DNA from 2 places in the Janthinobacterium glycogeni genome. Region 2 is predicted to be linked to the other one. Evidence: predicted binding sites of a transcription regulator. Region 2 holds the regulator's gene; the other holds the start of a gene.
What was found. The regulator sigma-54, encoded in region 2, starts transcription at its own class of promoters, with help from an activator protein. The targets are predictions, from matches to a motif close to TGGCANGNAANCTGCTTT.

Region 1 (7,914 bases), on a different contig from region 2:
GGCGACCACCCTGGCAATTGCTGCACTCATGGCATCCCTTTCTGCGCGCCGCGCCTGGACTACGGGCGCGGCGCCTGTTGCCGGTTTAGAAGAAGCCCAGCGCTTTCGGGCTATAGCTCACCAGCAAGTTCTTCGTTTGCTGGTAGTGGTCGAGCATCATCTTGTGGTTTTCGCGGCCGATACCCGATTGCTTGTAGCCGCCGAACGCGGCGTGGGCTGGATACAGGTGGTAGCAATTGGTCCACACGCGACCCGCCTGGATGGCGCGGCCCATGCGGAAGGCGCGCGAACCGTCGCGCGTCCACAGGCCGGCACCGAGGCCGTACAAGGTATCGTTGGCGATCGCCAGCGCGTCGGCCTCATCCTTGAAGGTGGTCACGGACACGACCGGTCCGAAAATTTCTTCCTGGAAGATGCGCATCTTGTTGTTGCCCTTGAACACGGTCGGACGCACGTAATAGCCGCCTTCCAGGTCGCCCGCCTGCGTGTGGCGCTCGCCGCCGGCCAGCACTTCGGCGCCTTCCTGGCGGCCGATGTCGAGGTAGGACAGAATTTTTTCCAGCTGCTCCTGCGACGCCTGCGCACCGATCATGGTGGAAGCATCGAGCGGATTGCCCTGCTTGATGGCGGCCACGCGCTTCAAGGCCCGTGCGATGAATTTCTCGTAGATCGATTCCTGGATCAGCACGCGCGATGGGCAGGTGCACACTTCGCCCTGGTTCAGCGCGAACATCGCAAAGCCTTCCAGGCACTTGTCGAAATACTCGTCGTCCGCATCCATCACGTCTTCAAAGAAGATGTTCGGCGACTTGCCGCCCAGCTCCAGGGTGACGGGAATCAGGTTTTGCGCGGCATAGCCCATGATCAAACGGCCCGTGCCCGTTTCGCCCGTAAAGGCGATCTTGGCGATGCGCTTGCTCGAGGCCAGCGGCTTGCCCGCTTCCAGGCCAAAACCGTTGATGATGTTCAGCACGCCAGGCGGCAGCAGGTCGCCGATCAGCTCGATCAACACCATGATGGAAGCGGGGGTTTGCTCGGCCGGTTTCAGGACGACGCAATTGCCGGCGGCCAGGGCTGGCGCCAGTTTCCACACGGCCATCAGGATCGGGAAATTCCACGGGATGATCTGGCCCACGACGCCCAGCGGCTCATGGTAGTGGTAGGCATAGGTTTCCGCGTCGATTTGCGCAACGGAACCTTCCTGCGCGCGGATGCAGCCGGCAAAGTAACGGAAATGGTCAATGGCCAACGGAATGTCGGCGTTCATCGTTTCGCGGATCGGCTTGCCGTTGTCGATGGTTTCCGCCGTGGCGATCAGGCTCAGGTTCTGTTCGATGCGGTCGGCGATGCGGTTCAGGATATTGGCCCGCTCGGCAGGCGACGTCTTGCCCCAGGCCTCCTTGGCGGCATGCGCGGCGTCCAGCGCCAGCTCAACGTCTTCCGTCGTGGAACGGGCGATTTCGCAAAACGGCAGGCCGGTGATCGGCGTGATGTTAGGAAAGTATTCACCTTTTACGGGTGCAACGAATTTGCCGCCGATGTAATTGTCATAGCGTTGTTTGAAGGGATTGGCTACGCCCAGTTTGCTGATGTCTGCGAGATTCATGTCGTCCTCTATCGGGTTAATTAGAATGGAATTACTTAATTAAAATCAAACGTCCTGGTACAGATGGGGTGAGTACACGGAGTCTTCCGCAAATGCCGTGCCAGCTCGCCATCCCCCTACAAACTTAGCCGGTTTTACCCCTGTTGCAAGGGCGTGGCGTCAATACCGGTGCGCTTTTCGGCGCATGCCCGGGCTAGAGCTGCGGGGGCGGGCCTGTGTGCGTTGTGAACAAGGTAAAGGCATCCTGTTCCAATCCGGGCCAGCCCTGCGGCATCTCGCCTGCGCCGCTGCACAATGGAACAGGTGTACCAGACTGGAACACCTGTTCCTGTACCGCTACCGAATCACCACGCCCCATGGCAATTCACCGACGGCAATATCGGCCACCTTGCGCGCGCTGGCCGTATCGATGACGGAAACGCTGTTCGAGCGGCCATTGGCCACGTACAGCTTGGCGCCGTCCGGCGTGATGGCCATGTTCCACGGGCGCTTGCCGACGGGAATGGTCGCCGTGACCTGGTTGCTGGCCGTGTCGATCACCATCACCGTGCCGTCGATGCCGTTCGAGACATATACGTGCTTGCCGCCGGGATGGACCACGATGCCATTCGCATTCTTGCCTGCTGGAATGGTGGCAATCGCCTTGCGCGCGGCCATGTCAATGACATAGACGGCATTGACCAGTTCGCATGCCACATAGGCAAGGCCCGAGTCGGGACTGAAACCGATGCCGCGCGGCCGCAAGCCCACAGCGACGGACGCCACCTGGCGGCGTTGCGCCACGTCGATGACATCAACTTGCTCGGCCTCTTCCGCGCTGACCAGCAGCCAGCGTCCATCCGGGCTGAAGATGGCATGTTCCGGGTTGCGCCCTTGCACCTTGATATCGGCGAGCAAGGTGCCCGTGTGGCCATCGAGCAAGGCCACGCTATTGTTTTCCTCGACGGCCACGGCCACGTGACTACCGTCTTGCGAGGCGCTGACGCCTTCGGGCGACTTGCCCAGCGCCACCGTGCGCACGGGCGCGCCGCCCGCGTTGTCGATCAGCAGCAAGGCGCTGCTGGCCGCGTCCGTGACAAACAACTGTCGTCCGGCGGGATCGGCGGCGATGCCGCGCGGACGCTTGCCTGCCGCGATCTGGCGCACCACCTGGTCAGTCGCCGTGTCGATCACGCTCACGGTGCCCGATTTTTCATTGGGGACATAGGCAAACGGAGCGGCCTGGAGGGCAGTACTGGCAAGCGCGGGCAGCAGCCAGCACACCTGGCGCAAGCGCGAGAAGAAGTTGGGCATAATCACCTTTTCAATGAAAAACACAGGAAAAGCGCGCGGTAGCGGCGCCTCTGACAATTGCTGTATGCAAACGCCGTGCCACGGACACGCGTATAATTTCAGCCCACCAATGGAGACATGGCAGGCATATTGCTTGATACACCTACGCAGACCTGCGCCGCGCACGCGACCAAGCAGGCTTTTATTCACATTGGAGAATCCGCATGCAGCATCGTTTCCGCCTGAACACCATCGCCAGCTTGTTTGTCGCCGGCAGCGCCACCCTGGCCCCCCACGTCTTTGCCGCCGAGGCCGCAGATCCGGGCGCACAACTGATGGATACAGTGGTCGTCAGCGGCAGCCGCATCGCCCACCCGAGCCAGGAAGTACCGGCCTCGATCGATGTCGTCGACAGCGCCCGCATCCAGGAGGGCCAAATCCGCGTCAACGCGTCGGAGGCGCTGGCCGCCGTGCCGGGCCTGGTCGTGCAAAACCGCCAGAACTACGCGCAAGACTTGCAAATATCGTCGCGCGGCTTCGGCGCCCGCTCGGCCTTCGGCGTGCGCGGCGTCAAGCTGATCAGCGATGGCATTCCCGCCAGCATGCCGGACGGCCAGGGCCAGGCCGCCACCTTCAACCTCGATACGGCCGAGCGCATCGAAGTGCTGCGCGGGCCATTTTCCGCCATCTACGGCAACCACTCGGGCGGCGTGATCCAGCTGTTTTCCAAGGAGGGGCAAAATCCCCCGTCCGTCGAACTGAATGTGACGGGCGGCAGCTACGGCACCAGCAAGGTCGATCTCTCGGCGCAAGGCCAGGCAGGCGGCATCGGCTACGTACTCGACGGCTCGCGCTTTCGCACGGACGGTTTCCGCGACCACAGCGCCGCCACGCGCGAACAGGCATTCGGCAAGATCACCGTCAAGCCGAATGCGGACAGCAAGCTGACCATCGTCGCCAACAGCCTGCACCAGGGCAACACGCAAGATCCGCTGGGCGTCACCTGGCCCACGTTTGCCGCCAACCCGCGCGCCGGCGAAATCGACACGACGGATACGCAAAACCCGAAACGCACCCTGGCCGAGCGCTACAACACGCGCAAGAGCATCGACCACCAGCAGATCGGCGCCACCTACGAACAGTCGTTCGGCGATGACCGCCTGCATGTGATGGTGTATGGCGGCAACCGCGACGTGATCCAGTATCAGGCTTTTACCAAGGGTTTTCAGGCGCCAGCCAGCCATTCGGGCGGCGTGGTCGACTTCCAGCGTGAGTTCTATGGGATCGACACTAACTGGCTGCACGTGAACCAGCTGGCCGGCGGCAAGCTGAGCACCACCATCGGCATCGACTATGGCCGCTCCAGCGATGACCGCACCGGCTATGAAAATTACATTGGCAATAGCTTTGGCGTAAAAGGCAAGTTGCGCCGCGACGAGCAGAATGTCGTCTCCAGCCTCGATCCCTATCTCCAGGCGGAATGGCAGAGCGGGCCATGGCTGCTCAGCGCAGGTGTGCGTTACAGCAAGATGAAAGTGGCGGTCGACGACCATTACCTTAGTAACGGTAACGATAGCGGCAGCCTGGAGTTCAGCCATACGACGCCGGTGCTGGGCCTGCTGTATAAGCTGACACCGAACGTCAACGTGTACGCCAGCGCCGCGCGCGGCTTCGAGGCGCCCACCTTGAACGAACTGTTTTACTCGGGTACGGCCGGCGGCTTCAATTTCAACTTGAAGCCGGCCACCAGCACCAACCTGGAAGCGGGCGTCAAGGCCAGGATCGCCAACAACACGCATGTGAACGCGGCCGTGTTCCAGATCAAGACCAGCGACGAGCTGGTGGTCGACAAGTCCAGCGGCGGGCGCACCAGCTATCGCAATGCGGGTAAAACCTTGCGCCAGGGCATGGAAGTGTCGCTCGATTCGAACCTGCCGTATGGTTTCACGGCCAAGGTGGCACTGACCAGCCTGCACGCCGTGTATGACCAGGCCTTTGGCGCCGTGCGCGAAGGCAGCCGCTTGCCGGGCGTGCCCAGCGCCAACCTGTTCGCGGAACTGGCCTGGAAAGACACATTCGACCGTGTTGGCGCGGCACTCGAAAGCGTGGCCAGCAACCAGGTGTATGCGGAAGACAGCAACATCGAAAAGCCGGCGCCCGGCTACACGGTATTCAACGCGCGCTTCAACGCTAAGCAAAACGTAGGGAATTGGCGCTTCAAGGAGTTTGCCCGCCTGAACAATCTTTTCGACAAAACCTACGTGGGCTCCGTCATCGTCGGCGACAGCAACAAGCGTTACTATGAAGCGGCGCCGGGACGCAACTGGTTGCTGGGTGTCAGTGCCATGTATTCCTTCTAATTAAAAAGCCCGCGCATCGGAAGATACGCGGGCTTTTTAACGAGAGCAAGCTAAGTCAGGGCCGTGCTTCCTTCACGCCATACTTCTCAAAGATGGTTTTCAATTCGCCGCTAGCCGTCATCTCGTTCATGGCCGCCTGCAGCAACTTGGCCACGTCGAGCTGTTGCTTGCTGACGGCCAGGCCCACGGCCCAGCCAGCACGCGGCAAGCGAGCGAACGCCACTTCGTTCAAGGGGAAAGCGGGATCGCTTTTCAGCACCGATTCGATTTCCGAACGGTTCGCCAGCACGGCGTCGAGCCGGCCCGCCTGCAATTGCTGCAAGGCTTCGGCGGCCGTGTCGAAGATGCGCACGTCGTCACGGTATTTGCCATTGTCTTCCCCCAGCATCAGCATGGCCGCGATCGACACTTTTTCCACGCCGATACGCTTGCCCGCCAGCGAGGTGACACCATCGAATTGCGGCACGGCTTGCGCGCTGCGCGCCAGGCGTACGGTTTCCACGTAGTAAGGCGCGAAGATCTCGACCTTGTCGTTATCCGCCATCAACTTCTTGTCGACCGGTACATGCAGCATCACGTCGGCGGGACCATAACCGAGGTAATGCCCCTTCCACACCATATTGCGCAAATCGTCGTTGAGGTTTTCGCCGGCGGGAAATGGCAGCAAGCTCAGTTTCAGCCCCAGCTTTTTCGCCAGCGCTTCGGCGATGTCGATATCGATACCCACGCCCTTGTCGGAAAACGGCGCGAATTCGTTATACACAGCCACTTTCAGGCTGCCCGACTGCTGCACTTTCTGCCAGTCGGCGCGCGCCGGCGCGGCTGCGCACAGCGCCAGGCAGGCGAGCGATAGCATCGCGCGCGCGCCCCGGAATTGAAATGAACGCATGGGACTCCTTCGTGATCAGTTCGACTTAATTCGATTCGCGGCGCGTTTCCAGATAGGTCTTGATGGCCCACATGGCTTCCTGGTTGAACACGCCCTCGAACGGCGGCATGTACACGGCGCCATTGCGTACTTTACCGTGACGTATAGTCGCCAGGAAATAATTATCCGTTTCCTTGTAGCAAGCCTGTTTCTTTGTCTCATTCTTGATACCGAAACAGTCGCGATCGAGCTGGCGCAAGTCCGGCGCGATGCCGCCCGAGATGGCTTCGATGCCGTGGCAGCGCGCGCAATTCTGGTTATAGGCCGAGGTGCCCACCGTCAGGGCCAGCTTGTTGCCCCGATACGGGTTTTGTTCGAGCCACTTGTCGCCCACCTTGGGCAAGCCCGTAGTGTCGACGCCTTGCGGCGTGACATTGCCGTGCGCATAGGCTTGCGGCAAGGTCAGCAGGGAGGTGAGGGCAACGGCGCCGGCGGCGGCCACGCCGAGCAGGGTACGGATGGAATAGGTCATGCTGGTCTCCTTGGTTTTTTTAGTGAATATCCAAGAAGAGCAAATGCCATGCCATGCGTATATGCCCCACGACCGGCCACCCATGTATCAATTTGGAACAGCTGCAACACCTGCTTGTGTCACCACGCGCGTCAGGCGGCGGCCACCGTGCAGATGCTGCCCCGCTCCTGCTGTTCGAAAGTAATACGTACGGGCAAGAAGCGGGAAATCACCTCGGCATTGGTCAGCGCATGCTGCGACACCTTGCTGCAGCTGAAGGTGCCGCCGCCCGCCAGCGCCATCGGTAGCAAGAGCTGGTCGGCCAGGTGCTCGCCGACGGCCGCGTCCGTCTTGAGATAGGCGCGCACCTCGTTCAGCAGGCGCTTGGCCACGGACTCGGCCAGCAAGGACTTTTCGCCGAACGACGTAAATACTTCCGTGACGTACTCATGTTCCAAGGTCAGCAACAGGACATTGCCCGGTCCCTGCTCCGCCGGCAAGCCGACGAGGCGCAGCTGCTTGCCGCTCCAGCCCATGCCGCTGGCAATGCGTTCGAGCTCGCGCTGCGCCACGTTCACGTGCACGCCCGCCACCACGCTTTCCGCAAACCCCGCCTTGCGTTCGCCGCGCTGCAGCAGTTGAATCGGCTGCAGGCGCTGGCACGGTTGCACGGTGGCCACCACCTCGCCGCCGCCTGCGGGATGAAAGCCATACCGCTGCTGCGTAATCTCTACCTCGGCCCCCATCTGTTCCAGAATGCGGCCATACGCGCGCTGCAAAAAATGCACGGGCGGCGCCATGGCATTGTGCGTGCCGCCGCTGATGCGCACGGTAGACGGCCCATCCGCATGCAGCAGGGCCGGCAGCAAGGTTTGCAACACCAGGGTGCAGCTGCCGGCGCTGCCGATGGCAAAGCGGTAATCGCCGCCGCGCAGGGGGCCAGGCACGAATTCCAGGCTCGATGCGCGCAGCGCCACCGGCGTCGTGCGCGCCCCGCAAATGGCCGCCGCCGCCTGCACGGCCAGCAAATGCTGACGCAGCAAACCGGGCTTGTCCCGCCCCGCGCGGATATTCGTCAGCCGGAATGACTGCCCCGTAATCATGGACAGGCTCAGCGCCGAGCGCAAAATCTGTCCGCCGCCTTCACCTTGCGCTCCATCTATTTCTATCATCTGTACTTTCTCTCTATTAACCTTTGACGCAGACGACCTGCTTCAGGATATGCACGACGTCGACCAGCTCACGCTGCGCCAGCATCACTGCATCGATATCCTTGTAGGCCATCGGAATTTCATCG
Region 2 (7,914 bases):
CCGTGGGGGCGTCCTTGCTGCAGGCGCTGGAAGAAATGACGAAGAAGGGCATGGGCATGACGGCCGTCGTCGATGCGGACGACCGCCCCGTGGGCGTGTTTACGGATGGCGACTTGCGCCGCATGTTCGAGCGCGTGCAGGATTTCACGCAAGTGGCGATCCGCGACGTCATGCATGCGCAGCCGCGCAGCATCGCGCCCGAACGCCTGGCTGTCGATGCCGTGGCCGTGATGGAACAGTTCCGCATTAACCAGATGCTGGTCGTCGATGCCGACGGCAAGCTGGTGGGCGCCCTGCATATCCATGATCTGACGCAAGCGAAGGTGATCTGATGGATAGCGTAGCGGACAATCTGGCACGCGCAGCCAAGGTCAAACTGATGATCTTTGACGTCGATGGCGTGCTCACCGACGGCAGCCTGCATTTCGGCCCCGATGGCGAAATGATGAAAACGTTTAATGTGTATGATGGCCTGGGCATCAAGCTGCTGCAGGAATCGGGTGTGCAGACGGCCATCATCAGCGCGCGCCGCTCGGCCATCACGGCGCGCCGCGCGCAAGACCTGGGCATTACCCATGTGCACCAGGGCGGTCACGACAAGCTGACGCCGTTTCGCGAACTGCTGGCGCTGACGGGCTTGACGGAAGAGCAATGCGGCTACATCGGCGACGACGTCATCGATGCGCCCATCCTGCGCCGCGTGGGCTTTGCCGTCAGCGTGCCGGGCGGGCGTCCGGAAGCGCAGGGCCTGGCGCACCATGTGACGCAGGCCGGCGGCGGCCGCGGCGCGGTGCGCGAAATCTGCGAATTCCTGCTGCGCGCCCAGGACAACTATGCGCGCGTCATGGCGCCGTTCCTGGAGTGAGGTGCGCCTTGCCGCCAGTGACCTATGAAAGAGTGAAACCCTATGCGTAAGCCAGGAGGCGCCCATCGCTGGCGCATGATTTTTACCCTGCTGGGCGCGGTCGTCGTCGCGCTGGCCAGCTTTTGGCTGCTTGAAGTGATGAACAAGAATGGCCAGGACATCAGGGCCAGCAAGCATCTGGATGAGCCCGACTATTTCATTACCAATTTCAGCTTGGTGCGCATGGACTTGACGGGTAAGCCCAGCTATATCGTATCGGGCAACAAGCTCACGCATTATCCGGCCGACGATTCGTCCGATATCGACCAGCCCTTCGTGCGCAAGCTTACGCCCGGCATGCCGCCGTTGAACATGAATGCGGAACTGGCGCATATCGACCAGGACAATACCCGGCTGCAACTGCACCGCAAGGTCGTGATCGACCGCGTGGCCAGTCCGAAGGCACAGAACCTGACGGTCAGGACGGAAGCGCTGACGGTGTTTCCGGACGAAGAACGAATGGAAACGGACGTGCCTGTCAATATCCTGACGGGCGCCTCGCGCATCAATGGTATCGGCATGAAGGCCAATAACGCCACTGGCGTGGTGGAAGTGCAGAATGCGCTGCGCATGGTCCTCCCGCCGAAACCGCGCCCGGCCGCGGCGGCAAAATGACAGAATGAAACAAGGAAACCATACTATGAAGAACATCTTGCTGTTGAGCGTATTTTCTCTGGCCCTCATGGGCGTGGCGCATGCCGAGAAGGCCGATTCCGAGAAGGAAGCCGTCATCACGGCGCGTAGCGGTCACGTCGATGACGTCAAGCAGATTCGTACCCTGACGGGCGACGTCGTGCTGGTCAAGGGCACGCTGACCATGAAGGCGGGCCGGGCCCTGATCACGGAAGACCCGCAAGGCTACCAGTTCATCACCTTCTGGGCCGATCCCGGCAAGCTGGCCACCTTCCGCCAGAAGCGCGATGGCGCCGGCGACCTGTGGGTCGAAGGCGAAGCGGAGCGTGTTGAATACGACAACAAGACGGAAGTGGTGAAACTGTTTTCCAAAGCCAAGCTGACGCGCCTGGAAGGCACGAAAGTGACCGACGTGGCCAATGGCGCCTTCATCTCGTATGACAGCCGCAAGGAAGTATTCAAGATGGAAAATTCCGACAGCGGCACCAGCACCTCCGATGGCGGCAGCGTGCGCATGGTGATCCAGCCGAAGACCAAGGCGCCCGCGGCGGAGAAAGCCCCGGCCACGCCTGCGCCAGGAACGAAATAATGGACAATACCCGTTGCGGCAGCACCCTGATCGTTCGCGGACTGCAAAAAACCTATGGCAAGCGGCAAGTCGTGCATGATGTCTCGCTGCAAGTCGAATGCGGCGAAGTGGTGGGGCTGCTGGGCCCGAACGGCGCCGGCAAGACCACCTCGTTCTACATGATCGTCGGGCTGGTGCCGTCGGACGGCGGCAGCATCGACATCAGCGGCGTGGACATTTCCAGCCTGCCGATCCACCGCCGCGCGCAGATGGGCCTGTCGTATCTGCCGCAGGAGGCGTCCGTGTTCCGCAAGCTGACGGTGGAAGACAATATCCGCGCCGTACTGGAAATCCAGACCGTCGAAGGCCGTCCTTTGAAGAAGGCCGAGATCGAGGAACGCCTGGATAAACTGCTGGCCGACTTGCAGATTGAAAAGTTGCGCGAGAATCAGGCGCTGTCCCTGTCGGGCGGCGAGCGCCGCCGCGTGGAAATCGCCCGTGCCCTGGCCACCGATCCCCGTTTCGTGCTGCTCGACGAACCGTTTGCCGGCGTCGATCCGATCGCCGTGATCGAGATCCAGCGCATCGTGCGCTTCTTGAAGGAGCGCAATATCGGCGTGCTGATCACCGATCATAATGTGCGCGAGACGCTGGGTATTTGCGATCGTGCCTACATCATCAACCAGGGCTCGGTACTGGCGTCGGGACGCCCCGACGACATCATCGCGAACGAGTCGGTACGCCGGGTCTATCTGGGCGAACACTTCCGCATGTAAGCCAATGAAACAATCATTGCAGCTGCGCACTTCGCAGCACCTGGCACTGACGCCGCAGTTGCAGCAATCGATACGCCTGTTGCAATTGTCTACGCTGGAATTGCACCAGGAACTCGAGCAACTGCTGACGGACAATCCCTTGCTCGAGCGCCTAGACGATCCGCTCGACCGTTCGCTGCGCCTGCTGTCCGACGGGGCTTTGAGCTCCACGGCGGCGCCGGCCGAAGCGCCGCCCCAGCCGCCTGGCCAGGAGGCGCCCGCGGCGCCGGCCGAAGTGGAAACCTTTGACGGCGAGGCGGGCGAGGGCCCGGCCGCCGCCGATGGCGGCGACAGCGACTGGAGCGAAGCGAGCCGGGGCAAGGCGCCCGACGACGAAGATTCCCGCCCGCAACTGGAGGCCCATCACTGCACCCTGCGCGAACACCTGATGGAGCAGATGCGCGTGACGGTGCTTGAATTGCGCGACCGCGCGCTGGTCGAGCTGATCATCGACGCGCTCGATGATAATGGCTATCTGGAAGAGTCGCTCGACGACATTCTGGCGCGCCTGCCGGAAGAGCTGGAAATCGATGCCGACGAGATGCGCACGGCCTTGTCGCTGCTGCAAAGTTTCGATCCGCCCGGCGTGGGCGCGCGCAATGCATCCGAATGCCTGGCCCTGCAAATCAAGCGCTTGCCGCACATCGCCATGGTGACGCGGCGCATGGCCCTCGTCATCGTGGAAAAGCACCTGGCCTGGTTTGCCCAGCGCGATTTCAACAAGCTGAAAAAAGCCCTCGACTGCGACGATGAAGACTTGCGCGAAGCGCAGACGGTGATTCGCCAGTGCAATCCGCATCCGGGCGCCGTGTTCGCCTCGGACGTGTCCGATTACGTGGTGCCCGACGTCGTCGTCAAGCGCGCGCGCAATGGCTGGCAAGTGACCCTGAACAACGACGTCATGCCGCGCCTGCGCGTGAACGCCATGTACGCCAACCTGCTCAAGCAGGGCAAGGGCGAAGGCGCCATGGGCGCACAGTTGCAGGAAGCCAAGTGGCTGATCAAGAATATGCGCCAGCGCTTCGACACGATCCTGCGTGTGGCGCAGGCGATAGTAGAAAGACAAAAGAACTTTTTCTCGCATGGGGCCGTTGCCATGCGCCCCCTTGTGCTCCGTGAAATAGCTGATACACTGGGTTTACACGAGAGTACTATCTCGCGGGTAACAACTCAAAAGTACATGCTGACCCCGCACGGCATGTTCGAGTTGAAATATTTCTTTGGTAGCCACGTCGCCACCGAAGCGGGGGGCGAAGCGTCATCGACGGCGATACGGGCATTGATCGTGCAACTGACAGGAGCAGAAGACCCTAAAAATCCTTTATCCGACAGTAAGATTGCGGACATGCTGGGGGAACAAGGCATGGTGATTGCGCGACGTACTGTTGCCAAATACCGGGAAGCGTTAAAAATTCCGCCAGTGAGCCTGCGTAAGTGTTTGTAAGTTTTTTTCGGTTCCTCTGCGGGCCGGAGTCGATGGACCGCACGAACCCGATCATCTTTAGGAGTGTGTATGAATCTCACCATCAGCGGACATCATCTCGAAGTGACACCAGCCATCCGTGAATACGTACAAACGAAGCTGGAGCGCGTGAAACGTCATTTCGATCAAGTCATCGATATCGCCGTGATTCTGACCGTGGATAACCTCAAAGAGAAAGAAAAACGTCAAAAGGCCGAAGTCAACCTGCGTTTGAGCGGCAAGACCGTCTATGTGGAAAGCCTGGCGCACGACCTGTACGCCGCGATCGATACCCTGATCGACAAGCTCGATAGGCAAGTGATGAAATACAAAACCAAAGTGCAAGGGCACGGTAAAGAGGCGATCAAGCATCTGCCAGACAACTCCGAGGAAGACGCCGTCGTCGCCGTCTAAGGCCACCCGCTTCCAGCAGTTGTGATCAACTAAGGGCGCACATTGCGCCCTTTTTTGCGTCCAGCGAAACGCAATGTGCCCCGCGCAGGCGCTAGAATGTTTGCACTTTCACTTCTTTCCTGCCTGCCATGAGCGACCTCGTCCAGATTTCCATCCGCCACCGCACGGGCCACATCGTGCTCGACCGTCCAAAAGCCTTGAATTCCCTGTCGCTGGAGATGGTGCGCGCCCTGAGCGCGGCCTTGCTGGCCTGGCGCGATGATCCGCAGGTGGACGCCGTCATCATTCGCTCCAGCAGCGAGAAAGGCCTGTGCGCCGGCGGCGACATCCGTTTCTTTTACGATGCGGGCCTGGCCACGCCGCAAGGGGGCAGCGCGCTGCTGGAAGATTTCTTTACGGAAGAATACGCTTTAAATCATTTGATCCATTTTTATCCGAAACCGTATATCGCTGTGATGGATGGCGTGGTGATGGGCGGCGGCATGGGCGTGGCGCAAGCGGGGCCCGGCAACCGCCTGCGCATCGTCACGGGCCGCACGCGCATGGCCATGCCGGAAGTCAATATCGGCCTGTTCCCCGACGTGGGCGGCAGTTATTTTTTATCCCGCCTGGCAGGCCAGCTGGGCCTTTACCTGGGCTTGACGGGCTTGACGATCAACGCGGCCGACGCCCTGTACACGGGCCTGGCCGATGTCTACCTGCCCGAGGCGCAGATGGGGGCGCTGCTGGCCCTGTTCGAGTCGACGCCGGGCGAGGCCTTGCCGGTCGCCATCAAGGCGCTGGCGGCCCCGTTTCAGGCCGAGGCGGGCGCTTCTGCCCTGGCCACGGCGCGCGCGGCGCTGGACCGCCATTTCAGCGCGGGTTCGGTGGCGGCCATCATGGCCTCGCTGGCGCAGGACGATGGCGCATTCGCCGCCAGGGCGCTGGCGGCCATGCGCCTGCGCTCTCCCTTGATGATGTCGGTGACTTTGGAATTGCTGCAGCGGGGCGCCCACCTGGGCGTGGCCGATTGCCTGCGCATGGAGCGCACGGTGGTGCGCCGCAATTTCGAGCATGGCGAAGTGCTCGAGGGCGTGCGCGCGCTGGTGGTCGACAAGGACAATGCGCCGCGCTGGAATCCCGCCAGCCTGGACGAAGTCGACGCGGCCATGGTGGCGCGCTTCTTTGTGCCCGTCTGGCCTGCGCAGGCGCATCCGCTGCGCCACCTCGATTAACTAGGAGCGCTCGCGATGGCGCAGTACGACTCTTTCCTTGGGGCCGAAATACTGCGCCAGCCGCTCCGCCATGTACACGGAGCGGTGCTGGCCGCCCGTGCAGCCGAGGGCCACCGTCAGGTAGCTGCGGTTGTCGGACTTGAACGACGGCAGCCATTTCTCGATGAAGGCGCGGATGTCGGCCAGCAGCTCCAGCGCGCTCGGCTGCGCGTCGAGGAAGGCGATCACGGGCGCGTCGCGGCCATCGAGCGGGCGCAGGGCCAGGTCGTAATAGGGATTGGGCAAGGCCCGCACGTCGAAGACGAAATCGGCATCGAGCGGCACGCCCAGCTTGAAGGCGAACGATTCGAAGAACAGGGTCAGCGGCGCGCGTTCGGAGGCGACGATATCCTTGATCCACGCGCGCAGTTTGTTGGCGCTCAGTTCCGAGGTATCGATCACATGGCCCAGCTGCTCGATGGCCGACAGACGTTCGCGTTCTTCCGAGATGCACTCGATCAGGGTGCGACGGCTGGCCGGATTCTGGTTCGGGCGCAATTCGTGGGACAGCGGATGGCTGCGCCGTGTTTCCGAGAAGCGCGCTACCAGCGAATGCGTGGTGGCTGTCAGGAACATGACCTTGACGTCGTGCCCCTGGTCGCGCAGCAGCGCGACATTGTGCGGCAAGCTGACGAGCGACTCGGCGCTGCGCGCATCGACGGCCACGGCCAGCTGCGGCGTGCCTTCGTCGAGCAAGGTTTGCACCAGGCTGGGCAGCAAGGCCGGCGGCAGGTTGTCGACACAATAGTAGCCGGTATCTTCCAGCACATTGAGCGCGACGGATTTACCGGAGCCGGATATTCCGGTGATAAGGACGATATGCATACACCGATCATACAATAAAGATCGGCGCTCTGCTCCCAAGGCAATTATCTTTACAAATTATTGCAATTATTGTTCGAGCATTGCTTGTTTAATTGTTGCCATGGGCGTCAATGTGGGGTCAGACCCGTCGGGTCGGACCCCGGTAATTAGTCACCACTCATTGCCAAACGTTGCCGCTCCATGAACTCCTGCAAGGTATCGATGCCGCGCAGCTGCAGTATCGTGTTGCGCACGGCCGCTTCCAGCAGCACGGCGATGTTGCGGCCGGCGGCGACGGGGATGACGACCTTGCGCACGGGCAGACCGAGTACGTCTTCCGTAGGGAACAGGAAGGGCAGGCGCTCGACTTCTTCTTCCAGCGCGTTGCGGCGCACCAGGTGCACGATCAGTTTCAAACGCATCTTGCGGCGCACGGCCGTTTCGCCAAAGATGGCCTTGATGTCGAGCAAGCCCAGGCCCCGCACTTCCAGCAGGTTTTGCAGCAGGGGAGGGCAGCGGCCTTCGATCATGTTGGGCGCGATGCGCGAGAATTCGACGGCGTCGTCGGCCACCAGGCCGTGGCTGCGCGAAATCAGCTCCAGGCCCAGCTCGCTCTTGCCCAGACCCGAATCGCCCGTGATCAGCACGCCCACGCCCAGCACGTCCATGAACACGCCGTGCATGATGATGCGCTGCGCCAGTTTTTTCGACAGGTAGACGCGCAGGAAGTCGATCACTTGCGCGGCCGGCAGCGGGGTGGAGAACAGGGGAATGTTTTGCTCGTCGCAGATGGCGAGGATGTCGGGCGGCGTTTCCAGCCCTTGCGCGATGATCAGCGCGGGCGGACCGCCGGCGATCAGCTCGCCGATCACGTGGGTGCGCGTGTTGACCTTCAGGCGCTGATAGTAATTGATTTCCTGGTGGCCGAAGACCTGGATGCGGCCCGGATGGATCAGGTTCAAGTGGCCTACCTGGTCGGCGGCCGACGAGACGTCGCCCGAGATCAGGCGTTCGCCGCCGGGGAAGCCGGCGAACCAGCCCAGTTGCAGACTTTCACGATT

Region 1: a site for sigma-54 is predicted at 2,963-2,980, ahead of ACQ4W4_RS27345 (beta-propeller fold lactonase family protein). Genes of this name have one in related genera too.

The regions. Positions count from the first base shown of each region.
Region 1 covers NZ_JBNYXP010000024.1:9,427-17,340, forward strand. Annotated here, with positions in the region: gene ACQ4W4_RS27335 (DUF779 domain-containing protein) at 1-30, opposite strand, end outside; gene adh (aldehyde dehydrogenase) at 86-1,606, opposite strand; gene ACQ4W4_RS27345 (beta-propeller fold lactonase family protein) at 1,943-2,899, opposite strand; gene ACQ4W4_RS27350 (TonB-dependent receptor family protein) at 3,103-5,238, shown strand; gene ACQ4W4_RS27355 (substrate-binding periplasmic protein) at 5,294-6,127, opposite strand; gene pedF (cytochrome c-550 PedF) at 6,153-6,638, opposite strand; gene rtcA (RNA 3'-terminal phosphate cyclase) at 6,770-7,789, opposite strand; gene ACQ4W4_RS27370 (RtcB family protein) at 7,806-7,914, opposite strand, start outside.
Region 2 covers NZ_JBNYXP010000008.1:135,764-143,677, forward strand. Annotated here, with positions in the region: gene ACQ4W4_RS19450 (KpsF/GutQ family sugar-phosphate isomerase) at 1-332, shown strand, start outside; gene ACQ4W4_RS19455 (KdsC family phosphatase) at 332-865, shown strand; gene lptC (LPS export ABC transporter periplasmic protein LptC) at 908-1,519, shown strand; gene lptA (lipopolysaccharide transport periplasmic protein LptA) at 1,545-2,126, shown strand; gene lptB (LPS export ABC transporter ATP-binding protein) at 2,126-2,881, shown strand; gene ACQ4W4_RS19475 (RNA polymerase factor sigma-54) at 2,886-4,364, shown strand; gene hpf (ribosome hibernation-promoting factor, HPF/YfiA family) at 4,434-4,796, shown strand; gene ACQ4W4_RS19485 (3-hydroxyisobutyryl-CoA hydrolase) at 4,925-6,010, shown strand; gene rapZ (RNase adapter RapZ) at 6,011-6,874, opposite strand; gene hprK (HPr(Ser) kinase/phosphatase) at 7,021-7,914, opposite strand, start outside.